Regions from separate parts of the Nocardia sp. NPDC046473 genome, predicted to be linked through region 2. Evidence: riboswitches for the same ligand, from Rfam matches in the RefSeq annotation. Region 2 holds a riboswitch; each other region holds the start of a gene.
What was found. A riboswitch is a leader RNA that binds a small molecule or an ion and turns the genes downstream of it on or off. The one in region 2 is predicted to bind S-adenosylmethionine.

Region 1 (9,784 bases), on a different contig from region 2:
CCGGGTGATTTCCCCGCCGCGGACCGGGCAAGCTGCACCCATGAGTGATTCGCTGAAGGACCGTGTCCGCTCGAAGCTATTGCGCCAGCTCGCCGAAGACGGCACGCCGGACGCCGAACAGGACGATCCCCGCCGGCTCTCGGTCGAATCCGATCTCGAGGCACTCGACCACGTCGCCGACGACGATCCCCTCATCGAAGAACTCGCCTCGCGCTACCTGGTGTTCTGACGAACTACGCCGCCGAGGGCGGGAGCTGCGGCAGCGGCTTCTCCACCAACCAGCTGTCCCACAGCGGCCGCAGCGGAGTCCGGCTGTAATGCCCGGCCAGATCGGTGAACTCCTCGGTGCTCACCGAGCCGTGCCGGTAGCGAATCGTCCACTCCCGCAACAGATCGTAGAATCCGAGATCGCCCAGTTCCAGCCGCAATGCGTGCAGCGTGAGCGCGCCGCGCTTGTAGACCCGATCGTCGAACATGTGCTGCGGCCCCGGATCGCCGACGGCGATGTCCTGCGGCTGCCTGGACAGATTGTGCCGGGCCGCGCGCGCGAGCTGGTCGGCGGTCGGGCCGCCCGCCTCCTCGGACCAGATCCATTCGGCGTAACAGGCGAAGCCTTCGTGTAGCCAGATGTCGCGCCACTGCCGAATGGTGAGGCTGTTGCCGAACCACTGATGCGCCAACTCGTGCGCGACCAGCCGTTCCGCGCCGCGCCTGCCGTCGCAGTGGTTGGCACCGAAGATGGAAATGCCCTGTGCCTCGATCGGGATCTCCAGATCGTCGTCGGTGACGACCACGGTGTAACCCTCGAACGGATAGGGCCCGAACCGTTCGGTGAAGATCGCCATCATCTGCGGCTGGCGCGCGAAGTCGTGCTCGAAGTTGGCGCGCAGCCGGACCGGGGCGACGGCATGCATGGGCACCGAGTTGGGTGGGGAGACGATGCGGTGCTTCTGATACGGCCCGACCTGGATGGTCGCCAGATAGGTGGCCATCGGTTCGGCCTGCTCATAGACCCAGGTGGTCTGGCTGGCCTTGACCTGCTTGCGCAGCAGGGTGCCGTTGGCCAGCGCGTAGTACGGACTGTCGGTGGTGATCGAAATCCGGTAGCTGGCTTTGGAACTCGGATGGTCGTCACACGGGAACCAGGACGCCGCGCCGTTGGGCTGGCTGGCCACCAGCGCGCCCTCGGTGAGCTCCTCCCAGCCGACCGCACCCCACGGTCCACGCACCGGGCGCGGGATGCCGCCATACTGGACGACCAGCGAGAGCACACCGCCCGCCGGAATCCGCTGCTGCGGCGTGATCACCAACTTGCCGCGCTGATGGGTGTACTTCGCGGCCTTGGCGCCGTTGACGAACACCTTGGACACGGTGAGCGCCTGGGACAGATCGAGCGAGAAGCGCGGTTGCACGGCGGTGGTCACCGCGGTGATCTCCGCGCGGCCGGCCAACCGGTTGCTCGCCACCTTGTAGGTGAGGTCGAGCTCGTACCGCGATACCCGGTAGCCCCGATTTCCGTTCTGCGGCAGGTATTCGTCGATCGGTGCTTCGTAGAACTTCCCCGGCATCAGCGGGCCGCTCCCGGGTCGCCTCCGAACCAAGGCGCGATCGGGTTGCCCCACCAGCGAGTGGACGGGGGCACGGTATCGCCGCGCATCACCAGCGAGGCGGGGCCGATGGTCGCGCCCTCGCCGATGGTCGAGGCGGGCAGCGCGACGCAGTGCGGGCCGAGCGTGGCGCCCGCGCCGAGGGTGACCGTGTCCATGGACATGATGCGGTCGTGGAAGAGATGGGTCTGCACGACGCAGCCGCGTTCCACGGTCGCGCCGTCACCGAGTGTCACCAGGTCCGCCTCCGGTAGCCAGTAGGACTCGCACCATACCCCGCGGCCGATCTTGGCACCGAGTCCGCGAAGCCACAGGTTCAGCACCGGTGTACCCGTCGCGGCGCGCGCGAACCACGGCGCGGCAACGGTTTCCACGAAGGTGTCGGACACCTCGTTGCGCCACACGAACGAACTCCACAGGGGGTGCTCCTCGGCGCGAATCCGGCCGATCAGCAACCATTTCGCGGCCACCGAGCTCGCGCCCGCGAGCGCGCCGGCGGCCAGCAGCACGAAGCCGCTGAGTAGCGCAGTGGGCAGGTGGCCGAGGCTCTGCGCGAGCCAGGCGAGGGTGAACAGCACGCCGAGCCCGATGGCGAAGGTCACCAGCACCGGGATCAGGCGGCAGGTCTCGACGATGCCGCGCGCGATCCGCAGCTTCGGCGGCGGATCGAAAGTGCGTGCGGTGTCCGAGCTTTCCGGCGCGCGACGCAGCCGCACGGGCGGGCTGCCCAGCCAGGAGGAGCCGGCCTTGGACTTGGACGGCGCGGCCGAAAGAACCGCGACCAGACCGTTTTTCGGCACCCGACGACCGGGCGCGGTCATGCCGGAGTTGCCGAGGAACGCCCGCTTGCCGACCTTCGCCTCGCCGATGCGCAGCCAGCCGCCGCCGAGCTCGTAGCTGGCGATCATGGTGTCGTCGGCCAGGAACGCGCCGTCGGCGACCGTGGTGAACTTGGGCAGCAGCAGCACCGTCGACGCCTCGACGCCCTTGCCGATCTTCGCGCCGAGCAGGCGCAGCCAGATCGGCGTGAGCAGGCTCGCGTAGAGCGGAAACAGGAAGGTACGCGCGGAATCCAGCAGGCGCTCGGTGGACCAGACCTGCCACCCGGTCCGGCTGCGCACCGGGTGATAGCCCTCGCGCAACCGGAAGCTGAGCAGCCGCACCAGGATGATGGTGACCGCTGCGTAGACCGCGAGGCTGAGCAGCGTGGCGACCGGCAGGATAGCGAAGGCGCGGCCCAAACCGCCCGCGAGCGTGCGGGTGTCGCGGATGAACCAGGCGATGAAGAGACCACCCGAGCCGAGACCGAGGATGGGCACCGCGGCCAAGGTCATCGAGGTGACGCCGAAGATCGCGACCCAGTGCGCCGCGCGATCGGGCGTGTGCGCGGGCCAGCGGTGCTGTGCCTTACCGATTTTCGCGGCGGGCGAGCCCGCCCACTCCTGCTCGGCCTTGACCTTGCCGGATACCGCCGAGCCGGGCGCGACCTCCGCGTTCTTGCCGATCCTGGTGCCGGGCAACAGGATCGATCGGGCGCCGACCACCGCGCCGGGTCCGATGGTGATCGGGCCGAGGTGCACGACGTCGCCGTCGATCCAATAGCCGGACAGGTCGACCTCGGGTTCCACGCTGCAGCCGTCGCCCAGTTCGAGCATGCCGGTGACCGGCGGGAGGGTGTGCAGGTCGACGCCCTTGCCGATCTTGGCGCCGAGTGCCCGTGCGAACGGCACCATCCACGGTGCGCCGGAGAGGTTTTCCGCACCGCTCGCCTCGGACAGGCGTACCGCGGCCCACAGCCGTAGGTGTACCGCGCCGCCGCGCGGATACCGGCCGGGTGCGACGCCGCGCAGCAGCAGTCGAGCGCCGGCCACGCAGATCGCCATCCGGCCGGGCGGTGAGATGAAGAGCAGGAACGCCACCAGCGTCCACCACCAGGACAGCTGCGGGAGCCACGGCAGCGAGCCGGACCAGGCCGCGACATTGCCGACGATGGCCAGCCAGGTGAGCCACTGCAGGCCGGTGAGCGTCGTGAGTGGAATGGTTGCCAGCACCTGCGCCCACTGGGCGGGCCGCGGCGTCGGGCGCACCACGCGCTCCTCGACGGCGACGGCCGGTGTGCTCTGCTCGAGCAGTTCCACCAGCGCGCCGAGGCGGGGGTGGTCGTAGAGGTCGGCGACGGTGATCTGTGGATAACGCGCACGCAGCGCGGTCACCATCTGCGCCGCGGCCAGCGAGCCGCCGCCCAGGTCGAAGAAGTCGGCATCGAGGTCGGTGACCTCGCCGCCGAGCACCGAATCCCACAGTCCGGCAACCCATTGCGCGGTGCCGGTGAGATCGCTCTCGTCGTCGTCGGTGTTGTTCGGCAGCGGCCAGGGCAGGGCGTTGCGGTCGACCTTGCCCGAGGTGCGGGTGGGTAGCTCGTCGACCACGGCGAGCCGGGGGACCAGTGGCGCCGGAAGCTGTTCGGCGAGTTGGGCTCTGGCCGCCTTGCTGTCGAAATCGGGGCCGGTGCCGGCGAGGTAGCCGACCAGGATCTTGTTGCCCGCCTTGGTCGTTCGGATCGCGGCGGCGGCGCCGGTGACGCCGGGCAGGTGCTGTAGCGCGTTGTCGATCTCGCCGAGTTCGATGCGGCGGCCGCCGAGCTTGATCTGGTCGTCGGCGCGGCCGAGGAAGACCAAGCCCGCGCTGTCGTTGCGAACCAGGTCGCCGCTGCGGTAGGCGCGATCCCAGCCGACCGAGGGCAGCGGCGCGTACTTCTCGGCGTCCTTCGCGGGATCGAGGTAGCGGGCCAGGCCGACGCCGCCGATCACCAGTTCGCCGGATTCGCCCTCGGCCACCGGGTTTCCGGCCGCGTCGATCACCACCAGGTCCCAGCCGTCGAGCGGCAGCCCGATCCGGATGGGCCACGCGCCGTCGAGCAGCGCGGCACAGGCGACCACGGTTGCCTCGGTGGGGCCGTAGGTATTCCAGACCTCGCGATCCGTATCACCATTTCCGGCAAGGCGTTCGGCGAGTTCGGGCGGTACCGCCTCGCCGCCGAAGATCAGCAGCCGGACCGCGTCCAGCGCCTCGGCGGGCCAGGTGGCGGCCAGCGTCGGCACGGTGGAGACGATGCTGATCTCCCGGCGCACCAGCCACGGGCCGAGATCGGCGCCGGTGCGGACCAGGTCGCGCGGGGCGGGCACGAGACAGGCGCCGTTGCGCCAGGCCAGCCACATTTCCTCGCAGGAGGCGTCGAAGGCGACCGAGAGTCCGGCGAGCACCCGGTCGCCGGGGCCGATCGGGGCGTCCGGCAGGAAGAGCCTGGCCTCGGCGTCCACGAACGCGGCGGCGTTGCGATGGGTCACCGCAACACCTTTCGGCGTTCCGGTGGAGCCGGAGGTGAAGATGATCCAGGCGTCGTCGGCGGGGGTCGGCAGGGTGCTGGTGCTCGCGTCGGCCGGATGGTCGGTCGCGGCCCGGATACCCGCCGGTGTCGTCTCGATGCCTGCCGCCGTGACGATCGCGGTGACCTGCGCCTCGCCGAAGACCAGCTGGGCCCGTTCGTCCGGGTCGTCGGCGTCGACCGGCACATAGGCGGCGCCCGCGTACAGGACGGCGAGGATGGTCAGGTAGAGCTCCCTGGAGCCCGACGGCATCCGCACGCCGACCCGGTCGCCCGGCCGCACGCCCGCGGTGGCGAGCCGGGCCATGGTCTTCTCGATCTCGACGACGAGCTCGAGGTAGCTGAGCACCACCTTGCCGTCATCGATGGCGGGGGCGTCGGGATGGGTCAGCGCGGTCGCGGTCAGGATGTCGACGAGGGTCCGGGCCGGTGGCGTGTGCGCGGTCCGAAGTAGTGGGTCCACCGTCACATCAACCTGTGGTTGGAGCATGACGCCCTGCCCACCTCCCATTCGACCTGCCTCGCACTTCCCTGGTGTTGTTTGTGTCATAGCTGGGTTACCAGTGGGCAAACGCCACGGTGACCAGTTGTCCACGGTACTCGGGGTTGTCGACGTTTGTTGTTCACCGGCGCGGTTCCCGGTCGCGGGACTGTGGGCGGGGTTGTTGCAGGTCGTGGCGATTTTTGTCGGGCGCGCCGAAGCAACGCCTGGTGGGCGGGTTACCCGGTGGGTTCGCTGGACGGTCGCTGCGTCGAGCTGCTCATCCCGGTGTGATTCCCCACATGGGCTTGGTGATCTTGCAGCTCAGGGCGTTTCGAGCAGGGGCGATCAGGCCGCGGAGGCGGCGGTGCCGAGGCCGAGGGTGGCCAGGATCGCGGCGCTCACCTGTTCGAGTCGATCCCGGAGCTTCGGGCGGCGCAGCAGCGTGACCGCGCGAGAGGCGGCCAGGGCCAGGAGCACCATCGCTACCGCGGCAATGCTCGATTCGACGGCGCCGAGGGCGAGGGTGTTGGCAAAAGTGACCTCGGTCAGGAACTGGGGCAGCACGGCGAGATAGAACAGGCCGACTTTCGGGTTGAACATGCACGAGACGACGCCCGCGGTGAACGCCGAGCGAACCGATGCGCGGGTGCCGCTGCTCGCGTGCGCCAGACCCTCGGCGTCGGTGGCTTCCCGGCCTGTCCTGCGCTGCCGCCACTGGTCGAGCAGCGCGCGAATACCCAAGTACACCAAGTAGATTCCGCCGATCAGCTTCAGCGCGCGATACGCGGTCGCCGACTGCTCCAGCAGCGTGGCGACACCGGCCGCGACCACCACCGCCCACAGGATCCCGCCCAGCGCCGACCCGATCGCGGCCGCGACGCCCGGTCGGGCGTCTACCAGCGAGAACCGCAGCACGAGAAACGAATCCGGGCCCGGCGTCAGCGCCAGCAGCACGCACAGACCGACGAAGCTGAACAGCAGCGAAAGCGACACCTCATGATGTGACCGCAAAGTCGCCGGAGAAGCAATGGATTTCCACCGGTCCCGCCGGAGGTGACCAGCGCGCGAGATTTCCGGGCGAACACGCGGCGCCGCCGACCAGTTGACAGCGCCGGGGGATGTCTGCCAATCTCGGATCAGGTCATGAGTACCAGCGTTCAGCCCCGGCTTGCTGGTCGGCAACCCTCCTCCGCGGTGGGGTGCTCCGGGTGACGACCGGGCTGACACCCGACCGGGTGCGGCAAGCGCGGACTCGACGAATCACCTGATTGCGGGTCCCAGAGCCGACGGGATTTCGTGATGACTGCTGTTGTGACCCAGAACTGTGCGCCCCTCGCCCGGGTTTCCGGTGACGACCTCCAGGTGCCGCTCGTCCAAGGCGGGACAACCACCTACGCCAACTTCGACTACGCGGCGAGCGCGCCCGCCTTGGCCCAGGTCACCGACCGGATCCAGCAGCTGCTGCCGTTCTACGCGAGCGTGCACCGCGGCGCGGGCTACGCCTCCCGGATCTCCACCGAGTGCTACGAAGCCGCCCGTGGTTCGGTGACCCGCTTCCTCGACGCGACCGACGACCAGGCGGTGGTGTTCACTCGCAACACCACCGACTCGCTGAACCTGCTCGCGTCCTGTGTCCCGGGCGACACCGTGGTGCTCGACATCGAACATCACGCCAACTTCCTGCCGTGGACCAAGCACGGCCGCCGCGTCGTGCAGGCCGCGGCCACGGTCGAGGAGACCATCGGGCGCCTGGTCGCCGAGCTGTGTAGCAAGCCCGCCGCGCTGCTCGCGGTCACCGGCGCCTCCAACGTCACCGGCGAGGTGCTGCCGCTGGAGCGACTGGCCACCATCGCCCACCAGTGCGGCGCCCGCATCCTCGTCGACGCCGCCCAGCTCGCGCCGCACCGGCGAATCAGCCTGCGCGACACCGGTATCGACTACCTCGCATGCTCCGGCCACAAGCTGTACGCGCCGTTCGGCGCCGGCGTGCTGGTCGGCCGCCGCGACTGGCTCGACAACGCCGAGCCGTACCTGGCCGGCGGCGGCGCGGTCCGCGAGGTCACCACCACCGGCGCCGAATGGGCGCCCGCCCCGCAGCGGCACGAGGGCGGTTCACCCAACGTGCTCGGCGCCGCCGCCCTCGCCGCCGCCTGTGACGCGCTCTGTGAGATCGACGCCGACACGCTCGCCACGCACGAACACCAGCTCGCCGACCGACTGCGCGCCGGACTCGCGGCCATCCCCGGCGTCAACCTGCTGCGCATCTGGACCGACGCCCCCGACACCGTCGGTATCGTCGCCTTCACCCTGGACGGTTTCGTTCCCGGCCACGTCGCCGCCTACCTGTCCGCCGAACACGGCATCGGCGTCCGCGACGGCCGCTTCTGCGCCCACCCGCTGCTGGCCCGCCTCGATCTCGACGGCGCCCTGCGCGCCAGCATCGGCCTCGGCACCACCCTCGCCGACGTAGAGCGCCTGATCCAAGCCATTGCCACGCTCGTCGAGGGCGGACCGGCCTGGAACTACGCCACCACCCAGGGGCTCTGGAACCCCACCCCCGAAACCCGTCCCTTCACGTCCGAATCTCCCACCGGCGCAGCCCCCTGCCTCGTCGACTAGCCCGGCAACATCGCCCGGGCCCGGCGACCGCGTTCAGTCGCCGAGTCTGGTGGGGCGGTGGTAGCGGCCGTTGTAGTAGAGGAGGGGAGCGGCGGCGGGAGTTTCGTCGGTGTTGTCGTGGACTCGGGTTACCAGGCCGACGACGAGGGTGTGATCGCCCAACGGGATCAGTTGGTGGATGGTGGCGCGCAGCCAGATGGGGGTGCCGTGCAGGACGGGTTCACCGGTGTCCAGGGTGGTCCACAGCGAGCGGTCGGTGAAGCGGTCCGCGGCGGTGCGGGCGAAGCGCTGGGCCAGGTCGTGCTGGTGTTCGCCGAGGAAATGGATGACGACGGATTCGGCGTCCAGCAGGGCGGTGAGACTCGACGAGGTGTGCGCGATGTTGAAGGACACGAGCGGCGGCGTCAGCGACAGGGATGCGAACGAGGTCGCGGTGAAGCCGATCGGGCCGTTCGGTGAGTTCAGCGTGACAACGGTGACGCCCGCCGGATAGTGGCGCATCGAGGCGCGGAACTGTTCGGCGGTGATCCCGCTCAGATCATCAGGGATCTGGATATCCGTGGCGGGCCGTTCTGCTTCGGTCACCCGTCCAAAACTACGCGGGGTTCCTACGGCTCGCCTATAACGCCCGCGGTGACTTGTGGTCCGATTCGCTGCCAGCAGTTCTGCTGAATTCAGTCGACGTCTATCGGCAGGCCCGCGGTGATTCGCACCAGTTCGTGAAATGAGGTGCGGAACACCGTGTTCGGGTGGCCGCCTGCGGCCCACACCTCGCGATGGTTGGCGAGGGCGGTGTCTACCCAGGTGGGGAGGTTGGTGGGGTGGCCTACCGGGGCGACGCCGCCGATCGGCTGGCCGGTCACCTCGCGCACCATCTCGGCCGGTGCGTGGGTGAGCGTGCCCTCCAGCCGCTTTCCGGTGGACTCGAGATCGACCTCGTGTGCGCCGGAAACCAGCAGCAGCACCGGATCCTCGTCCAACAGGAAGACCAGCGCGGAGGTGATGGCACCCACCTCGACGCCGAGGGTTCGCGCGGCATCGGCGATGGTGGGTGTTGGTGCCGGCTGGGTCACGATGACACCGTGATGGCCTCGGGCGATGAGGGTGTCCGCGACTCGGCAGGCGATCGGTGGCAATGTCGACCTGCGCATGCCACCAGAGTAGAGCGATTGCGGATGGTGCGCCGGGCTACTCGATAATGCGTCAGTATTCCGGATAGCCCTCGCTCGGCCCGAGCATCAGCGTGATCCGCGCGCGGGTGATCCGCGCGAGCTCGGTCACGCTGCCGCCCGAGACCTGTTCGTGCGCAACTGCTTCGAGTGCCCGATCCAGATCGCCCTGGGACAACGCGAGCAACTCGATATCGGCCTCGGCCAGCAGCGCGTCCCGATCCGGATAGGGCCGGGCGGCCGCGAGCTTGGCGGCCCAGGTGACATTGCAGCAGCAGGAGAAGAGTGCGTGTATCGCACGGGCACGGGAGATTTCGTTGAACCGTTCGAGACCGATTCCTTGATGCATCAGCATGATGGCCTCCGACTCGATGATTGAGGTTTGCTGACCGCCTTCATGATCCGCCCGAGGGTGAGGTGGGACCTAGTGCGCCGCACCGATTTTGCGCAGGGTTTACATGGGAGGGGTGCCGGCCGCGCGATCGCGATGTTGACGTCCGGGTGGCTGCACCGTGTTCAC
Region 2 (9,784 bases):
CTTGGTCGAGAATGCCGCGGGCCTTCGCCGGGTCGTAGGCCAGCCGCGCCGAAAGATCCTGGTAGCCGGGCGTGCTGCTGGCCAGCGAGCTGGTCGCGGGCTTGAACTGCGGCCCGAGCACGGTGTCCACCAACTGCTTTCGATCGATCGCGGGCAGCAGGGCCTGGCGCACTGCGGGATCGCGCAGCGGTCCGCGGGTCACGTTGGTCTGGAAGCCGAACGGCACACCGGGATTCGCGGTGCTGAGCACCCGTCCGCCCGCGGCCTCGAGCTGTGGCGCGTCTTGCGGCAGCGCGTCGCTGATGGCGTCGAGTTGACCGGACGCGAGACTGCCGGTGCGCACGCCGGATTCGGGCACTACGGTGAATTCGATCTTGTCCAGGTACGCCTCGCCGCGATGCGCGAACACCGCCGAACCCCACTGGTACCCACCGCGCTTGGTCAGCGTCACCGACGCGTCCTGGCGGTAGTTCGCGTAGGTGAACGGCCCGCTGGCGATATTGTCGCCGAGGCAGCGCTGCTCGGCGGGCTTGGCGGTGGTGGCGTCGGCCAGAATCCCGAGCTGGGCGGTCGAGGACGCTTGCAGGAACTGCGCATTGGGCTTGCTGAACTCGACCCGTGCGGTCAATTTGTCCACCGCGGTGGTGCCGACATAGTTGGTGAGGTAGCTCGAGGCCAGCGCCGCCTTGGCCGAGCCGAGCTTGATGACCGAATCGAAGGTCTTGCGCACGGAGTCCGCGGTGAGCGCCGTGCCGTCGCTGAAGGTGACGCCATCGGTCAGGTGGAAGGTGAACACCTTCGCGTCCGGCGTGACCTCCCAGCTCTGCGCGAGCCACGGCTTCAGCTCACCTGTCTTCGGATCCTGGTCGGTCAGCGAATCGACGATCTGCCGTGTCACGTACAGCGTTTGGTTGGTGGCCGCCTGCGCAGGGTCCGAGCAGGTAGGCGCCTGTGAGAGGCCGTAGCGCAGGGTGCCGCCCGGCTTCGGCGGTCCGGCGTCGCCGCCGGGTGCGGCCGAATCGGTGCCGCAGGCGGCCACGGTGGTGGCCGCGGCGAGGGCGCCTGCCAGCACGGCGATTCGGTGGCGGGTTCGGATCACGGTGTAACTCCAGATGTTTCGGTGCGGACGAGTTCGTCACGCGGATCGAGCTCGGCGCCAGTGGCCAACGGGCGGCTGGGAATTCGGCGGCGCAGCTCCGGCACCACCTCGGTCTGGAACAGCGCGAGGCTGTCCAGGTAGTCGATCTCGGGGCGGCCGTCCCGCTCGGCGGACAGGTGGATCACCTCGTGACCGAACTGCTCGTGCTGCCTGCCGACCTTGTCGATCACCTGCTCCGGGCTGCCGACCAGCGCCGAACTGCGGGTGACGAAGTCGTCCAGGGTCTCGAACACCACCGGCAGGCCGAGCTTGCGCGCCAACACGAGTCGCGCTTCGAAGATCGGCCGGTAAGTCGCGAGGGCCTGCTGGGAGCTGCGGGCGACATGGAATCCGGCGGTGCCTGCACCGACCAGCGCGTCGGCCGGGTTGTGCCCGTAGAACTCCCAGCGCTCCCGATAGTGGCGGACCAGTTCGGCATACGGCTCGATCGGATTGGTGACATTCGCCGAGAACAACGGATCACCGTGGCGCGCGGCGAGTTCCACCGAGTCGCGGCTGGTCGCACTGCCGTGCCAGATCCGGATCTTCGGCTGCCACGGCCGCGGCAGGGCCTTGGCGTTGCGCAGTTCCGGCCGGAACCGGCCCGACCAGGTGACGCTGTCGCTGGCCCACAGCGCCCGAAACAGGTCGTAGCCTTCGCGATTGCGGTCCCACTGATCGTCGGTGGTGACGTGGAACAGCTCGGCCTGCGCGGTCCCGTTGCCCTTGCCGATGATCAGCTCCAGGCGGCCGCCGGACAGATTGTCCAGCGTCGAGTAGTCCTCGAAGGCGCGCACCGGGTCGAGCAGGCTCAGCGTGGTGACCGCCGTGAACAATGTGATGCGCGAGGTCACCGCGGCGATGTGGCTGAGGATCACCGGCGGCGCGGCGGACAGGAACGGATCCTCGTGCCGCTCACCGACGGCGAAACCGTCGTAGCCGAGATCCTCGGCCAGCCTGGCCTGTTCGACGACGTTGTGCAGTCGCTCCCTGGTGCCGGGCAGGCGGCCGGTCGTCGGATCGGGCACCCGGGTGACGAGGGTGAACAGTAGGAACTTCATGCGCTTGCTCCCAGTTCGTCGGTGCCGGCGGGCAGATGCTTCTCGAAGGGGTGCGGACCGAGTTCCTCGGCGGGCACGGTGGGGTCGTAGAGCGCGGTGTATCCGGCGGCCAGGTAGAGGCCGACGGCCTCGGGCTGGCGCGGACCGGTGGTCAGGTAGATCCGCCGGTAACCGCGCCGCGCGATCTCGGCTTCGAGCTGTTCGAGCACGAACAGGCCGAGTCCCTGCCTGCGGTGTTCGCGCGAGGTCCAGATCCGCTTGAGCTCAGCGGTTTCCGCGTCGTAGCGCTGGAACGCGCCGCCCGCCACCGCCTCGCTGTCCCGGGTGACGACCAGTAGCGCGCCGTGCGGCGGCGCGAATTCCGTTGCCGGATAGTCACGTAGCGCCGCGTGCAGCTCGCCGGGGCTGCGGCCGTAGCGGGCGCTGTATTCGACGGCGAGCTCGGCCAGCAGTGGCGCGGCCAGCGGATCGTCCTGCGCTACCTGATGAACTCGCAGGCCGGGTGGCGAAAGTTGCTGGGTCACCGGATCACCGCTGCTTCGGTAGGCCGGGCGGATTGATCCGCGACTCGGTGACCTGCTCGGTCTTCAGGCCCCAGCGATCGATCACCTGCTGATAGGTGCCGTGCTGGATGGCGTGGTTCAGCGCGTGCTGGACCGCGGTGATCAGCCCGTTGTTCTTCTTGGTGAGCACCGCGATCTCGCCCTGCAGTGCGTCGCCCGCACCGGAGAAGGTGGCGAGGATCTTGGTCTGGTTCGCGGTGGCGGAGTGGTAGATCGCGGTCGGGTTCGGGCCGATGTAGCCGTCCAGCCGCTGCGAGGCGAGCGCCAGGTAGTAGTCGCTGGTCTGCTGGAAGTAGGCGATGTCGATGGGCGCCAGGCCCTCCGCGCGGTTCTGCTCGTTCCACTTCACCAGCAGCTGCTCCTGGTTGGTGCCGCTGCCGACGCCGATCCGCTTGCCCGCCAGGCTCTTACGATCCTGGTATGCGAGGGTGCTCTGCTTGGGTACCTCCAGCGCGACGGTGTCGTTGCGGTAGGTGGCGAAGTCGTACTTCTCCTTGCGCTCCTCGGTCACCGTCACGTTGCCGATGAAGGCATCCACCTCGCCGGAATCGATGCGCACGAAGTTCTGCGCCCAATCCGCCACCTGCAGTTCGAGTTTCAGGCCGAGGATGTCGGCGACCAGCGCGGCGATATCGACCTCGGAGCCGACCACGGTCTTGTCGTCGTCGGCGTAGAAGCGCAGCGGCGGTGCGGTGCCGGACGCGCCGGTCACCACCAGGGTGCCGCGGTCCCGAATGGCCTGCGGCACTTCGGCGGCGATGCTGTCCACCTTGGTGGTGTGCACCCGGCCGGTCTGGGCGGCGGAGAGGTCGAAGGTGATCGCACCGGCGGGCTGGGCCGCGGACTCCGCTTCGGGATCGGTGCAGCCGGTGGCCAGCAGTACGACCGCGGTCGCGGCGGCGGTGGCCAAGGCGGAGAGCTTCATCGGAAACCTGTTCATCAGCGGACTCGGGAAAGGAACGCGCGAGTGCGCGGGTGTTCGGGATGGTCTAGGACGACTTCGGGCGGCCCCTGCTCGACGATGGCGCCCGCATCGAGAAACACCACGGTGTCGGCGATCTCGCGGGCGAAGCCGATCTCATGGGTGACGATCACCAGTGCGGTGCCGCCGTGCGCGAGGTCGCGGATCACGTCGAGGACCTCGCCGACGAGTTCGGGATCCAGCGCGGAGGTGGGTTCGTCGAACAGGATCACGCGGGGGCGCAAGGCAAGTGCCCGCGCGATCGCGACGCGTTGCTGCTGCCCACCGGAGAGCCTGCGTGGGTATGCGTCGGCCAGTGCGCCGATGCCGACCCGGTCCAGCAGCACCCGCGCCTCGGCCTCGACCTCGTTGCGATCCCGGCGCTGCGCGGAAAGCGGTGCGATGGTGACGTTGTCGAGCACGGTCAGATGCGGGAACAGGTTGAACTGCTGGAAGACGAACCCGATGCGGGAGCGCTGCCTGCGCACCTCACGGTCGGGCAGCGCGTGCAAGGTGTTGCGGCGCAGTCGATATCCGATCAGCTCACCGTCGATGTGCACGGTGCCCGCGTCCAGCGACTCCAGGTGGTTGACCACTCGCAGCAGCGTGGACTTGCCGGAACCGGACGGGCCGATCACCGTGACCACCTCGCCGGAGCGCACGGTCAGATCGACGCCGCGCAGCACCTCGTGCGGGCCATAGGCTTTACGGACGCCGCGGACTTCGACGGCGAGTGCGGTGGTCATCGGGTCGCTCCTCGCGGTGCGGTGGAACCGGATTCGGCGATCTCGCGCAGCTTCTGCCAGGCCCGCTGCGTCGGCGAGGGCGGTGGCGTGCGCTGGGTGCCCTTGGCATAGTGGCGCTCGATGTAGTACTGCGCCACCGAGAGCACGGTGGTGAGCACGATGTACCAGGCGGTGGCGACCAGCAGCAGCGGCACCACCCGGCCGTTGCGGCCGTAGATCACCTGGACCTGGTAGAACAGCTCCGCGATCGCCATCACCGACACGATCGAGGTGCCCTTGAACAGGCTGATCACCTCGTTGGTCGCATTGGGCAGGATCGAGCGCATGGCCTGCGGGACCACGATGGAGCGGAACTGGCGCACCTTCGGAATACCCAGCGCGGCAGCGGCTTCCAGCTGACCGGCGTCGACGGAGATGATGCCCGCGCGGATGATCTCGGCCGAGTATGCCGCCTGATGCAGCGCCAGGCCGATCACCGCCGCGGTGAATCCGCTGATCACGCCGTTCACCTCGAAGGTGAAAAACGAAGGACCGAACGGGATTCCGAGCGACAGCGTGTGGTACAGGTAGGCGATGTTGAACCAGAACAGCAGCTGCACGATGAGCGGAATCGATCGGAACGCCCAGATGTAGCACCACGAGATGACCCGAAGCACCGGATTGTTCGACAGCCGCGCGATGGCCAGCGCGGTGCCGAGCAGGAAACCCAGGGCGGTACCCCAGGCGGTGAGTTCGAGGGTCACCTTCAGCGAGGCCAGCACCGACTTCGCGGTGATGTACTTCGCGAAAGTCGGCCAGTCCCAACCGGGATTGGTGACCAGACCGTGGATGAACTGGGCGAGCAGGATGAGCGCGACGGCGCTGATCACCCAGCGCCACGGGTGCCGGGTCTTGGCGACCGTCGGCGCGGAATCGCCTGCGCCGGCGGCGGATCCGTCCGGCACCGGGTCGAGCGCGGTGGCACGAGTCTCGGTAGCGACCGGTTCGCCGTCGGTGGCGTCGGGGACAGCGGTGGCGTCGGGTGCGGTGGACGCGGTCATGACTGCGCCTCGTCGGCGCTCGGCTCCGTCATGACTGCAGCTGGGCCTGGTGTTCGCTCGCTGCGCTCACGCATGGTCGGGGTCCTTCGGAAGAACGAACGAGACCGCGCCACCTCGGGCCGCGGTCACATCACCCGGCCAGCGACGGGTGCAAGAGACTGGCTGCGGGTCAGCCCCGACAGCTCGCGGACGTCACTTTGCATTGGTCGATATGCCGGCGGCCCCAACGGGCGCCTCGGACAGCGGAGATGATCACTTCGGTTCCTCCATCGGTCCCGGCGGAAGCACCCGCACCCGGTGAGCCGGGGGGTTGCTGCGACGTCGACGAGCCAGGTCTCTCGGTCGCTCTGGATGGTTGTCGCCGATCCGGACACCGGATGATGTCAGGGTCGAGCCGAATTATCATGCCCAGCAGGGGAACCCTTGGGCAAGGGAAGTAATCACCGTGAGCGTAGCTATTGTCTCGGCCCGGTTCGCCGGGTATTTCCGATAGCCGGACATGCGCTGGCTCAGCCTGATCGACGGCGGCCTGTCGAGTGTCGACTTCGTGGGGCGGGCGCTCACCTACTCGGGCGGCTCCGCCGGGAAGCAGCATACGGCTTATCGCAAGCCTCGATGTGCGGACCCCGGGAACTCGCCGTCAACCAGGAGCCGCCGCCGACCATCGATGACACGCCGAGAGCTTGCCGCAGGCAATACGGCCAGTTCACGGCGTTTGCCGGAGTACCGTCAGCCTTCGATTCGCGTCGACGATGAGAAGAGGTCTCCATGGCCGTACCGCGCCGTCTGACCATGCTGTCCGCTGCCGCGACCTGCGCGGTCGCGCTGGCGCTCGCCGCCCCCGCCGCGGGCGCGACGCCGACGCCGTCCGCAGCGGCCCCCGTCCCACCCGGTCCCACCCAGACCGGAACCGTCGCGCCGGGCGACCTGTTCGGCGTCTACAACACCGCGATCGACGGCCTGCGCGCGTTCGGTATGCAGCCGTTCCTCTACCCGACCGCGGCCGCGTACTGCCTCAACGGCAACTCCCTCGGTCTCGCCCCGGCGGTGGCCGGCGCGGTGCCGGGCCCGTGGCCCAAGACCTCGGTCACCATCCCCGGACTCGACCTGTCCGCCGTCAAGGCCGGACAAACCATGTTCACCTTCGTCCCCTACGGCCTGAACCAGGACGGACCGGATACCACCGGCATGCAGGTGGCTTGGCTGAACGTGACCAGCGGCCGCGGCGGCCTCGCCTCGATGGGTCCGCTGTCCAGCATCCTGCGCGCGATGGTCCCCGCCGAAGTCCCGATCGCCTTGCGGCCCATCGCCGAACGCGCCATCCAAGACTTCTTCTTCGCCGCCCTGCCGATGGGTGGCGTGCGGGCCGTGCCCGTCGACACCGGGCAGGGCACGGTGCTCGCCGCGGTCTTCGGGACCGTCGAGAACGGCGGCAAGTCCTGCTTCTTCCTGCCCACCGTGGGGATCACCGAGGTTCCGTAGGAGCTTGCGCGATGCCGACTATGGTGCGAGCGCAGCCTTTTCAAGTCAGCGCGCCTGGTCGATGGGCGGGAGGCTGCGTCCTACCTTGCTACGCCCTCTCATTGCCGAGCGCTCGACCCTTCCAGCGCAGCGCGCCGCGTCGTCGGGCGCGGTGGGAGCGTGCCCACAGCAGTAAGTAGGCGACTACCGAGAACGGGTGGGCCAGGGCCGCAAGGACATCGGTGAGGGAGAGCGGTCGGCCGGTTTCAGTGGAGCGTGCCAGCAGCCTGCCGGTGACGGCCGCCGTGTAGCCGAGGGCACCGGCACGGCGGACGGCCCCGCGACCGCCTGCCGCCGCCAAGGGCGGGACCCAATAGGCCAGGGCGGCAAATGTTCCCACGGCGGCTCCGCCCGCGATGGTGCCGCCGTACGCGGACCACAGCCAGCGGGTGTATCCGGCGTCGAGTTGAGCAGCGCCCTCGTACATTCGAGTGCTCGCCATGCGGCCCGCAGCGACGAGGGTGGTGGGTTGTCCTGCCCGGCGCAGTGTTCGGGCGATGTCGAGGTCTTCGGTAGCGCTGGCGGCCACCGCGGTGTGCCCGCCGACGGCGCGGTAGGCGGCGGTGTCGAACACCAGAAACTGGCCGCAGGCAACGGAAGTCGACGGCCGCAGGCTCCGATTGGCCAGCGCGATCGGCAGCGTGGCCGCCCAAGACCAGCACAGCAGCGGCTGCACCAAGGTCTCGGCCATCGACTCGGCCCGTTGCACAGGCCACGGTGACACCAACGCGACTCGCTGCCTGCGTAATTCGGTGACGGTCGCGGCGACCGCTCCCGGTGCCAGCCGCACATCCGCGTCCACGAATACCAGCACCGGCGTATCCACCGATTCGGCCAATCGCGCACACGCGGCGGCTTTGCCGGTCCATCCGGGCGGTGGTTCGGTGTCGTTGCGCAACACCGTGATTCGCGGATCCCCACCGGCCGCATCGATCGCGGTCCCATAAGTCTCATCGCCCGACGCGTCATCGAGAATCACGACACTCAGCCGCGAGACTCCGCGCTGCGCCCGCAGATCCGCGATCAACCCGGGCAGCCGCGCGGCCTCGTCACGAGCCGGAACACACACGGTGACCGGCTCGATCACCTCGACCGTGGTGTCCACCAGCTGCCGCACGGTAACCCGGTTGTAGAGCGCGATCCCAGCGCCCAGCACCGAGATTCCGGCTCCACACCGCACCGCCTGCGCCATTCGGCTCACGGAACTCGGCTGCGGCACAACGGCTCAGCGGCTCTGTTTGACCGTTTTCCACCAGCGGCTCCAGGACAGGCCGGTGGGGGCGCCCGGTGCGGGCGGATTGCGGTCCATGAAGGCCATCGCGGCGACGATGGCCGCGACGGCGAGGGTGATGCCGCCGACGATGCCCGCCCAGCCCGCGAACGAGCGGGTATTCGGGTCGGCGTAGCTGACCTCGGCGCGCAACGTGGAGACGTCGCCGGCGGGCAGCTTCCAGGAGACGATGTTGTCGCCCTCGCGATTGCCGTTGGTCTTGGCGACGCGGGCCGGGAACGCGATGGTGAACTGCACGTCGGAGCCGTGCGGCGGCACCGATTTCAGGTCGACGCGCCCGGTCAGGCTCACCAGGTCACCGGCGCGCTGGAACTGCATCTGGAACATGCCCTGGGTTTGCTCGGACAGCTGACCGAGCTGGCCGACCTCGCCGAACGACATGTCCTCGAAGAACACCTGGCTGCCGACGTACCCGTCCTGCGAATAGGGCTCGATGCGCACCTTCGCGGCGAGCGAGTCGGGCGCCTTCAGCTGCGGCCCCTTGTCATTGGCCTCGGAGGGCACGACCGCGGCGACGATCCGCCCGGACACGCGGTCGTTGGACGAAACGCCCATCGATACCTGCACGCGCAGGCAGCCCGCGAGCAGGGGTACCAGCAACGCCGCAAGCAGGACCGCCGCGGCGACACGCGCTCCAGGGCGGGGCGTCCGCGGCGACGGTAGTACCGGGGCATCGGGCATCGTGGTGATGGGACTCGGCTGCACGGGGACATCGTGCCAGGCCATCCGTCCAGATGCCCACGCGACGGGCGGAAGCAGGCCCGCGATGTGTCTCCGCTAGCCCGCCTGCGCGGGTTGCCGACGGCAAAAGTAGAGGTGACGCAGCAGCGGGAGGCCCAGAACAGCCAGCCCGACGCCGCCGTAACAGGCCGAAATCGGCAGACCCAGAAACACCGCGTGCGCGAGTGCGGAGCCGAGCCAGGTCCACAGAAAAACCGCCACCGGCACCGCGACCGAGCCGGAATTCGGCGCAACGGTGTCCAGCCCTGCTGACGAATTCACCGGAATATCCAGCCCCACTGACACGGGAATCGTGCGCGCCAAGACGGTCAGCAGCACACCCATGAGCAATGCCACCGTGAGCCAACCGAGATAGTTCGTGATCGGAATCTCGGCGAGGCCGGGCAGGCCCGAGTCGGTGTCGCACCAGCTCCACTGCCCATCGGCGACCATCTGCGGATCCAGAAAAAGATCCCAGCCGACCGCGCCCACCGCCAGCAGACCGATCCGCGACACCGCCCGCCGGGTGAGCAGCCCGGCCACCACCCACACCGGATACAACCCGCCGGTCCACGCCAGCGGAACCACCAGCGGCACTCCACTGAGCGCGGGCCCCAGCCGATCCACCGCGTACTCGTAACACCCGAACGGCACGCCCGTCGCGGTACCGACGACCTCGGCGGCCAACCCGAGCCCCGACACGATCACCAAAAACCCGGCCGCATAACGAATCCCACGCGTAG
Region 3 (9,784 bases), on a different contig from region 2:
GCTGATCGCGCAGATCGCCGAGCAGATCGACTACCTGCGCTTCATGCCGCCGCGCACGCCGGAGAACGCGCGCAAGTGGTGGGGCTGGATGCTGCTGGCCGGACCGGGCTGGGTGGTCTTCGGCGCGCTCAAGCAGGTGGTCGGCCTGTTCCTCGCGGTGTATCTGATCGCGAATCTGCCTGCCGCGCAGGGCATCGCGAACCAGCCGGTGCACCAGTTCCTGGAGATCTACCGCGACATGGTGCCCGGCTGGCTGGCCATGACACTGGCCGTGGTGCTCGTGGTGATCAGTCAGATCAAAATCAATGTCACCAACGCGTATTCGGGATCGCTGGCCTGGACCAACTCCTACACCCGGGTCACCAAGTCCTACCCCGGCCGGCTGATCTTCCTCGCCGTGAACCTGGTGATCGCGCTGATCCTGATGGAAGCCAACATGTTCGACTTCCTCAACAACATCCTCGGCTTCTACGCCAACTGCGGCATCGCCTGGATCGTCACCGTCGCAACGGATATCGCGGTCAACAAGTATCTGCTGAAGATCTCACCGAAGCAGCCGGAGTTCCGCCGCGGCATGCTCTACGACTTCAACCCCGTCGGGCTGGTCGGGTTCGGGCTCTCGGCGGTGCTGTCGATCCTGACGTTCTTCGGGGTCTTCGGTGACCTGCTGAAGCCGTACTCTCCCATCGTCGCGCTGGTGGTCGCGTTCGTCGCCACCCCACTCACCGCGATCGCCACCAAGGGCAAGTACTACCTGCGGCGCAGCGACGACGGCATCGACCTGCCGATGGTCGACGAGCACGGCAACCCCTCCGGCGAGACGCTGACCTGCCATGTCACCGGACTGGAATTCGAACGCCCCGACATGATCGCCTCGGCCGTCCCCGGTCCCGAAGGCGAGATCCAGTACATCAGCTCGCTCGCCCTCTCCACCGACAAGAACGGCCGGCACCTGCTCCCCCAGCAGCCCTGAACCTGAGCGGGACATGACGCCGTCATGTCCCGCTCGTCGGTCAGTCGGCCTTGCGCACGTCCGCGAGTGCGGCGTCGGCGATGTTGTGCAGATGGGCGGTGGCGCGACGCCAACGGCGTTGTGCGCGTTCGTTGTCCGGGTCGACGAAATTGGAGACCAAGATGCCGCGCAGGGCGTCCATCGCGGTGTAGATGAAGTCGCGGGCCTCTTTGCGGCGGATCTCGTCGGGGACGAAGCGGGCGACCGCCATCAGGACGGCGTTGTTGACGAACGGCTCGACCTTTTCCATCGCGGCGGCCAGCACCGGATCGGTGCGGCCGGCCACCCACAGTTCGACGGTCGCAATGAACAGCGGGCCCTGGTGCAGTTCCCACAGGAAGTCCAATGCCGCGGCGACGGGATCGTCGCCGCGCTCGACCTTGGCCATCTCCCGCATCGCGGTCTCGGCACGCAGTTGCGCCAGGTGGCTGATCGCGGCGACCACCAGGTCGGTCTTGGAACCGAAGTGGTGTACCTGGGCGCCGCGGGTGACCCCGGCGCGTTCGGCGACCCGCGGCGTGGTGGTGCCCGCATAGCCGTACTCGACCAGACAGTCGACGGTCGCGTCGAGCAACCGGGTGCGCATCTCGGTGCTGCGTTGCTCCTGGGTGCGGCGCTGCGGTTTCGCGACTTCGATCCTGGCCATCCGGCGATTCTACACTTACATACAGCTCTGTATGTTCAGATGAAGCGCGGCGTCAGGCCACCAGCGCCGCCGCCGCGACCAGGCGAGCGTCGCGGCGGGCCGCGTAGCTGGTGATCGCGAACAGCAGCACGCCGACCACGGCGAGCCCGGCCCCGACCATGGCGGGCGCGGTGTAGCCGAGCCCGGCCGCGATCACGGCACCGCCGAGCCACGCACCCGCGGCGTTGGCGATGTTCAGTGCGGCGTGGTTCAGCGCGGCGGCCAGCGTCTGCGCCTCGTGCGCCACGTCCATGAGCCGGGTCTGCAGTCCGGGCGCCAGCGACGCGCCGGTCGCGCCGACCAGGAACGCGCCGATCGCGGCGGTGTACGGATTGTGCGCCGCCGCAACGAATACGGCGAGAATGACGGCCATGCCGATCATCGAGGCGTAGATCGCCCGATCAACCCCCTTATCGGCGAGCACGCCGCCGACGATGTTGCCGACCACCATGCCGACGCCGAACAGCATCAGCACGATCGGCACCAGGCCGGCGGACATACCGGCGACGCCGGTGAGAGTGGTGGTGATGTAGGTGTAGACGGCGAACATGCCGCCGAAGCCGATCGCGCCGACCAGCAGGGTCAGCAGCACCTGCGGACGACGCAGTGCGCCGAGTTCGGTCACCGGGTTGGTCATCGTGATGCCGGTGAGCTCCGGCACGTACGTGATCAGGGCGGCTACCGTCGCCAGCCCGATCACCGCGACCACCACGTAGGCGTCGCGCCAGCCGAGATGCTGGCCGAGCCAGGTGGCTGCGGGAACGCCGACAACATTGGCGGCGCTCAACCCGAGCATAACCGCGGCAACCGCTTTTGCGCGCTGACCCACCGGGGCCAGCGTGGCGGCGGCGAGCGAGGCGACGCCGAAGTACGCGCCGTGCGGAAGGCCGGAGACGAACCGGGCGAGCACCAGGGTGTGGAAGGTCGGCGCGAGCACGGTCGCCACATTGCCCAGCGTGAACGCCGCCATCAACGCGATGAGCAACTTCTTGCGGGAAACCCGCGCGCACAGCGAGGCGATCAGCGGCGCGCCGATCACCACGCCGAGCGCGTACGCCGACACCGCGTGTCCCGCGGTCGGCTCGGACACACCCATGGCGCGCGCGATATCCGGCAGCAAACCCATGGTGACGAATTCTGTTGTGCCGATACCGAACCCGCCCAGCGCCAGCGCGAGCATGGCAGGCAAATGCCAAGTCGTCCGCGCAGGCTCGGGGCGTGCGGGGGCCTGGGCGGCGAGGGGTGTGGTCACGCATCCATGAAACGCCTCAGCAGGCGGTCGAGTAAACGTGAGTTCAGACACGCTTACAACCAAGAAAACGTGCAGGTCAGAATGTAAAAACGCGCAATAGGGACACGTCTTGTCCCACCACCTGGCAAATTCCATTAGGAAACAACCGTGTATCCGACGCGCCCCGGACCGCCGGACCACTCGATGTGGTCAGCGTCATCCCCGGCCTCAGATTCGCTTCCTGCGTCGAGCCATTCGACCGAGGCGGCGACTCGGCAGTCCTACCCCTGCTCAGAAACAGTTCGGGCACCCGTACCACGATGTGGTGCGGGTGCCCGTTGTTCACAGCAGCCTGCCCGAGCGACAACTGATCTCGCTGGAACATGGGTAACTCACCGGGTACGACCGGAGCCCAGCTCTGTCGTTGCCGGCAGCCCGCCGCGAAAAATCTTGCGGCACCGACGACCGGCAAAAGTCGCGGAGAGGCGGGGGAACTCATCGCCCGGCGCCGGATTCGCTTCCAGCGCCGGGTTATTCCCTGGTCAGCGGAGTGCGCGGGCCAGGTTGGCGTCGAGTGCGCCGAGGAATTCCTCGGTGCTCAGGTAACCCTGATCGCCACCGACCAGCGACGCGAGGTCCTTGGTCATCTGACCGCCTTCGACGGTCTTGATGACGACATCCTCGAGGGTCTGCGCGAAGCCGATCACCTCGGGGGTGTTGTCGAGCTTGCCGCGGTGCTCGAGCCCGCGCGTCCAGGCGAAGATCGACGCGATCGGGTTGGTGGAGGTCGGCTTGCCCTGCTGGTGCTGACGGTAGTGCCGGGTGACGGTGCCGTGCGCGGCCTCCGCCTCACAGGTCTTGCCGTCCGGGGTCAGCAGCACCGACGTCATCAGGCCGAGCGAGCCGAAGCCCTGCGCCACGGTGTCGGACTGCACGTCACCGTCGTAATTCTTACAGGCCCAGACGTAACCGCCCTCCCATTTCATGGAGGAGGCGACCATGTCGTCGATCAGGCGGTGCTCGTAGGTCAGGCCCGCCGCGTCGAACTGGGTCTTGAACTCGGCATCGAACACCTCCTGGAAGGTGTCCTTGAACATGCCGTCGTACGCCTTGAGGATGGTGTTCTTCGTGGAGAGATACACCGGGTAGTTCTGCTGCAGGCCGTAGTTGAACGAGGCCCGCGCGAAATCGATGATCGAAGCCTTGAAGTTGTACATGCCCATGACGACGCCGCCGTCTTCCGGCATCTTCACGACCTCGTGCTGGATCGGCTCGCTGCCGTCCTCCGGCGTGAAGGTGATGGTGACCGAACCGGCCTGATACACCTTGAAGTCGGTGGCGCGGTACTGGTCGCCGAACGCGTGACGGCCGATGATGATCGGCTTGGTCCAGCCGGGCACCAGGCGCGGCACGTTGGAGATGATGATCGGCGCACGGAAAATGGTGCCGCCGAGGATGTTGCGGATGGTGCCGTTGGGCGACCGCCACATCTTCTTCAGGCCGAATTCCTCGACGCGCGCCTCGTCCGGCGTGATGGTGGCGCACTTGACGCCGACGCCGTGGCGCTTGATCGCCTCTGCCGCGTCGACGGTGACCTGGTCGTCCGTCTTATCCCGGTACTCGATGCCCAGGTCGTAGTACTCGAGATTCACATCGAGATACGGGTGGATCAGCTTGTCCTTGATGAACTGCCAGATGATCCGGGTCATCTCGTCGCCGTCGAGTTCGACGACGGTACCTTCAACCTTGATTTTGGACATGGATCTTCGTGTCCTCCTAGGATGGTGCCCTCATTGCACGGCCAGGTGAACACGCTTGTGAGCGGACCCCAGCTGTTCCAACAGACAACGTATATGCCCCGCGTTGTCCGCGAGACGTGTGGTGCAAACAAGACAAGCGTACTGCTGCCGATGATCGTGGTGTGCGGGCAGCCCCCCGAGTGAGAAACCCCACGAACTTACTGACTGGTAGGTCATTCCGCAATTCCCAGGTCGCCCCACCCAACGACCACGGTCCGCGCAGCGCCGAGCTGGCGCTACGCGGACCGAAGGGTATTACTGCGAAATTCAGACGCCGACGTGGACCGGGCGCGCCCCGTCCTCGGCACCCTCGATGAGGTTCGCCGGACGGTCCCGGATCATCAGCGCGATCACCGGGACGGCGGCCAGGAAGAATCCGGCGCCGACGTAGAACGCCACGTCGTAACTGTGGATCGAGGCGCGGGCGATCAGGTTGTCGATCGTGGCGTGACTCTCCGCGTAGGACTTGGCCGTCTGCACCGAGATGGTCGTCAGCAGCGCCGTGCCGACCGCGCCGCCGACCTGCTGCGCCGCGTTGAGCAGCGCACTGGCCACGCCGGAATCCGCCTCCTCGACCTGATGCAGCGCGACAGTCTGCATGCCGACGAACAGCGGGCCCATGCCGAGCGCGATCAGCACCTGCGCGGGCAGCACGCTCGACGCGTAGCTGTCGCCGAAGCCGAGCTGGGCCAGCCACAGCAGGCCGAGCACACCGAGCACCGCACCGGCCACCATCAGCGGACGCGGGCCGAGCTTCGGCAGCAGCGCACTGGTGACACCCGCGGAGATCGCGATACCGGCCGGGAACGGCAGGAACGCGAAACCGGCCTTCAGCGACGAGTAACCCAGGGTGATCTGGAAGTAGTAGCTGAGGAACAGGAACATCGCGAACATGGCGATCGGTACCAGCAGCGCGGCGAGGAACGCGCCACCGCGGTTGATCTCACCCGGAATATGCAGCGGCAGTAGCGGATTGGCCGAGCGCCGTTCGATGACGACGAAGGCGATCAACAGCGCGGCCCCGGCGATGAGCAGCCCGAGGGTGCTGCCGGACAGCCAGCCGTCCTCGGCGGCACGGCTGAAGCCGTAGACGATCGAGATCAGGCCGAGCGTCACGGTGACCGCGCCGGGCACGTCGTAGCCGCCGGTCCGCGGCGTCGGTACGTCCTTGACCACCCACGCCAGCGCGCCGACCAGGGCGAGCAATGCGATCGGGGTGTTCACCAGCAGGCACCAGCGCCACGAGGCGTATTCGGTGAGCGCGCCGCCGGCGATCAGGCCGAGCGCGGCGCCACCGGCCGAGATGCCCGCGAATACGCCGAATGCGGTGGCCCGTTCGCGCGCCTCGGTGAAGGTCACCGACAGCAGCGACAACGCCGCGGGCGCGAGCAACGCCGCGAACGCGCCCTGCAACGCGCGCCCGGCGAACATCTCCGCGCCGTTCTGCGCGAGACCGGCAAGTGCCGACGCGGCGGCGAAGCCGACCAGGCCGATGATGAACATCCGGCGTCGGCCCAGGTAGTCGGCGAGCCGACCGCCGAGCAGCAGCAGGCCGCCGAAGATCAGCGTGTAAGCGGTCAGCATCCACTGCTTGTTGCCGTCGCTGATGCCGAGATCAGCCTGGGCGAAGGGCAGCGAGATGGTCACGATGGTGGCGTCCAGAACCACCATGAGCTGGGCCAATGCGATCACGCCGAGGGCGAACCAGCGCGCCGAGCTGCCTTGTTTTACCGGAACTTCTACCGCTGTCGCAGTCTCGGTCACCGTCGTCTCCTCATCGTAGGAAGTGCTTGGCTATCCTGTCATCAGACGACATTTGGCGTCAAGAGAAAAATGTCGTGATACGACATTTGACGGTTACGGACACGAAAACGCCGGGTTGCGATAAGGTGGGCACATGCTCGAGTCACCGACGCCGACGGGCGCGAAGGCCGCAGCGGAAACCTCTGCGAGCGCCGCAACGACCGCACATCCGGGCCTGCGCGAACGCAAGAAGCAGCAGACCAGGTTGCGGATCATCGAGGTCGGGCTGAACCTGTGCGACACACAGGGTTTCGACGCGACGACGGTCGAGCAGATCGCCAATGCCGCGGACGTCTCGCCGCGCACGATCAACCGGTACTTCGACAGCAAAGAGGACATCGTCCTCGGGCCGGTGCAGGACTTCGGCCAGGCCGTGGCGGAGACGCTGCGCGAGCTTCCGGTCACCGACAACGAACTGGAATCGCTGCGCACGGCATTCCTGCGGGTGATCGATCAAGCCGTCAACGAACCGGGCGGCGGACCGGTCTCGTTCCGGCAATTCCAGCAGATGCAGCGGATCGTGCGCAGCAGTCCGGCGGTCAGCGCGCGCAGCATCGAACACGCCGACAACAAGAACATCGCCATCGCCGCGGTGGTCGCCGAGCGACTCGCCACCACGCCGTGTGCGCTCCCGGTGCGGTTGATCCTCGGCTCCTGGCAGCTCATCGGCCACCTCGCCATGGAGTGCGGTGAGAGCATGTTCGACTACGACGATCTGCACGACGCCGCCACGGCAGGCCGGAACTCGTTCTGCGCGGCCTTCGATGAGTTCGTCCGGGTCTGCGGCGGCGCGCGGACCAGCACTTCCGACTGAGTTCGCGGATAGGTTTCGGCCGTCGCGCGACGGCCGGTTATGATGCCCTGAGGTCATGAGTGCCAGCGCGAAGCCCCGGCTTGCTGGACGGCAACCCTCCAGCAGCGGTGGGGTGCTCCGGGTGATGACCGGGCTCTCGAAGGTCGAGAGCAAGCGCGCTTTCAGGAGGTTCCCGAAATGTGTTGTTGTCCTTCGCCCAAATCTCGATAACCCCCGTAGTTCTGGCGAACAACCTTTTCCTTTGGAGCAAAGCTCATGAGTGATTCCACCGTGCCCGCGGCCGATATCGATCCCACCGCGCAGTGGTCCTTCGAGACCAAGCAGGTGCACGCGGGACAGGCACCGGACAGCACCACCGGTGCCCGGGCCCTGCCCATTTACCAGACCACCTCGTACGCCTTCCGCGACACCGATCACGCCGCCGCGCTGTTCGGCCTCGCCGAGCCGGGCAACATCTACACCCGGATCACGAACCCCACCCAGGACGTCGTCGAGCAGCGCGTCGCCGCGCTCGAAGGCGGTGTCGCCGCACTGCTGCTGGCCTCCGGCCAGGCCGCGGAGACCTTTGCGATCCTGAACCTGGCGTCCTCGGGCGACCACATCGTGTCCAGCCCGCACCTCTACGGCGGCACCTACAACCTCTTCCACTACTCGCTGCCCAAGCTCGGCATCGAGGTGTCCTTCGTCGACGATCCCGACGACCTGGACCAGTGGCGGGCCGCGATCCGGCCGAACACCAAGGCCTTCTACGGCGAGACCATCGCCAACCCGAGCAGCGCCATCTTCGACATTCCCGGCATCGCCGCCATCGCGCACGGGGCCGGGCTGCCGCTGATCGTGGACAACACGGTGGCGACGCCGTATCTGATCCAGCCGCTGGCGCACGGTGCCGACATCGTCGTGCACTCGGCGACCAAGTATCTCGGCGGACACGGCTCGGCGGTGGCCGGCGTGATCGTCGACGGCGGCAATTTCGACTGGACGGTGACCGACGCGCAGGGACAGCCGCGCTTCCCCGGCTTCACCACCCCGGACCCCAGCTACCACGGCGCGGTGTTCGCCGATCTCGGCGCGCCCGCCTTCGCGCTCAAGGCCCGCGTGCAACTGCTGCGCGACCTCGGCTCGGCCATCTCGCCGTTCAACGCGTTCCTGATCAGCCAGGGCATCGAGACGCTGAGCCTGCGGGTCGAGCGGCATGTCGCCAACGCCAAGGCGGTGGCCGAATTCCTGAGCACCCACCCGGACGTCACCAAGGTGATCTACGCGGGGCTGCCGACCTCGCCCTGGTACGAGCGCGCGCAGCAGCTGGCGCCGAAGGGCCCCGGCGCGATCGTCGCCTTCGAGCTGCGCGGCGGTGTCGATGCGGGCAAGAAGTTCGTGGACGGATTAGCCCTGCACAGCCATGTGGCTAACATCGGTGATGTGCGCTCTCTCGTGATTCACCCCGCGTCGACCACGCATTCGCAGCTGACGCCCGACGAGCAACTGCTCGCAGGCGTCACACCGGGCCTGGTCCGTCTGGCGGTGGGGATCGAGGGCATCGAGGACATCCTGAGCGACCTGCGTGCCGGTTTCACGGCGGCGGCGACGTGACGTTGAGTACCGAACCGGGTTTCGCCCGTCCGTCCGGGGTGGCCCTGCCACCCCCGGACGGGCGGCTCGGCATCATCGCTATCGGGGACGTCGAGCTGGAGAGCGGCGCGGTCATTCCGCAGGTGCACCTCGCGGTGCAGCGGTGGGGCGAGCTCTCCGCCACGCTGGACAACGTGGTGCTGGTGGAGCACGCGCTGACCGGCGACTCGCACGTGGTCGGGCATCCGGACGACATCCATCAGCTGCCCGGCTGGTGGGACGGGATGGTCGGGCCGGGCTGTCCGCTCGACACCGACGAGTGGTGCGTGATCGCGACGAACGTGCTCGGCGGCTGCCAGGGCAGCACCGGGCCATCGACCCTCGCGCCGGACGGAAAGCCTTGGGGCGCAAGGTTTCCGGAGATCTCCATCCGCGACCAGGTGGCCGCCGAGGCGGCGCTGATCGACCTGCTCGGCATCGAGCGGCTGGCCGCCGTGGTCGGCGGCTCGATGGGCGGTATGCGGGTGCTCGAGTGGATGGTCGGCGCGCCGGATCGAGTCGGCTCCGCGCTGGTGCTGGCCGTCGGTGCCCGTGCCACCGCCGACCAGATCGGTACGCAGACCACCCAGATCGCGGCGATCAAGGCCGATCCGGACTGGCAGGGCGGCGACTATCACGACACCGACCGCGCGCCGATGACCGGCATGGGCATCGCCCGGCGCATCGCGCACCTGACCTACCGCACCGAGGACGAGCTGGACCACCGGTTCGAGAACGGCGCGCAGGGCGCCGAGGATCCGTGGCGCGGCGGCCGGTACGCGGTGCAGAGCTACCTGGACCATCAGGCCGACAAGCTTTGCGGGCGTTT

Region 1: another riboswitch for S-adenosylmethionine. It lies ahead of ABZ942_RS06935 (aminotransferase class V-fold PLP-dependent enzyme); the one in region 2 lies ahead of ABZ942_RS14520 (amino acid ABC transporter permease).
Region 3: another riboswitch for S-adenosylmethionine. It lies ahead of ABZ942_RS26610 (bifunctional o-acetylhomoserine/o-acetylserine sulfhydrylase); the one in region 2 lies ahead of ABZ942_RS14520 (amino acid ABC transporter permease).

Annotation. Positions count from the first base shown of each region.
Region 1 is NZ_JBEYZJ010000002.1:298,441-308,224, reverse strand. Features, by position in the region: gene ABZ942_RS06955 (hypothetical protein) at 41-229, shown strand; gene ABZ942_RS06950 (M1 family metallopeptidase) at 234-1,568, opposite strand; gene ABZ942_RS06945 (Pls/PosA family non-ribosomal peptide synthetase) at 1,568-5,482, opposite strand; gene ABZ942_RS06940 (LysE family translocator) at 5,822-6,469, opposite strand; SAM riboswitch class IV at 6,616-6,729, shown strand; gene ABZ942_RS06935 (aminotransferase class V-fold PLP-dependent enzyme) at 6,776-8,095, shown strand; gene ABZ942_RS06930 (flavin reductase family protein) at 8,129-8,680, opposite strand; gene ABZ942_RS06925 (YbaK/EbsC family protein) at 8,770-9,246, opposite strand; gene ABZ942_RS06920 (2-oxo-4-hydroxy-4-carboxy-5-ureidoimidazoline decarboxylase) at 9,299-9,619, opposite strand.
Region 2 is NZ_JBEYZJ010000004.1:21,455-31,238, reverse strand. Features, by position in the region: gene ABZ942_RS14545 (ABC transporter substrate-binding protein) at 1-1,099, opposite strand, end outside; gene ABZ942_RS14540 (LLM class flavin-dependent oxidoreductase) at 1,096-2,199, opposite strand; gene ABZ942_RS14535 (GNAT family N-acetyltransferase) at 2,196-2,723, opposite strand; gene ABZ942_RS14530 (ABC transporter substrate-binding protein) at 2,728-3,687, opposite strand; gene ABZ942_RS14525 (amino acid ABC transporter ATP-binding protein) at 3,702-4,469, opposite strand; gene ABZ942_RS14520 (amino acid ABC transporter permease) at 4,466-5,509, opposite strand; SAM riboswitch class I at 5,773-5,867, opposite strand; gene ABZ942_RS14515 (hypothetical protein) at 6,278-6,991, shown strand; gene ABZ942_RS14510 (glycosyltransferase family 2 protein) at 7,080-8,222, opposite strand; gene ABZ942_RS14505 (DUF3153 domain-containing protein) at 8,256-9,002, opposite strand; gene ABZ942_RS14500 (carotenoid biosynthesis protein) at 9,099-9,784, opposite strand, start outside.
Region 3 is NZ_JBEYZJ010000007.1:401,899-411,682, reverse strand. Features, by position in the region: gene ABZ942_RS26640 (hypothetical protein) at 1-973, shown strand, start outside; gene ABZ942_RS26635 (helix-turn-helix domain-containing protein) at 1,014-1,658, opposite strand; gene ABZ942_RS26630 (MFS transporter) at 1,711-2,886, opposite strand; gene ABZ942_RS26625 (NADP-dependent isocitrate dehydrogenase) at 3,471-4,688, opposite strand; gene ABZ942_RS26620 (MFS transporter) at 4,995-6,491, opposite strand; gene ABZ942_RS26615 (TetR family transcriptional regulator) at 6,625-7,344, shown strand; SAM riboswitch class IV at 7,396-7,506, shown strand; gene ABZ942_RS26610 (bifunctional o-acetylhomoserine/o-acetylserine sulfhydrylase) at 7,600-8,937, shown strand; gene ABZ942_RS26605 (homoserine O-acetyltransferase) at 8,976-9,784, shown strand, end outside.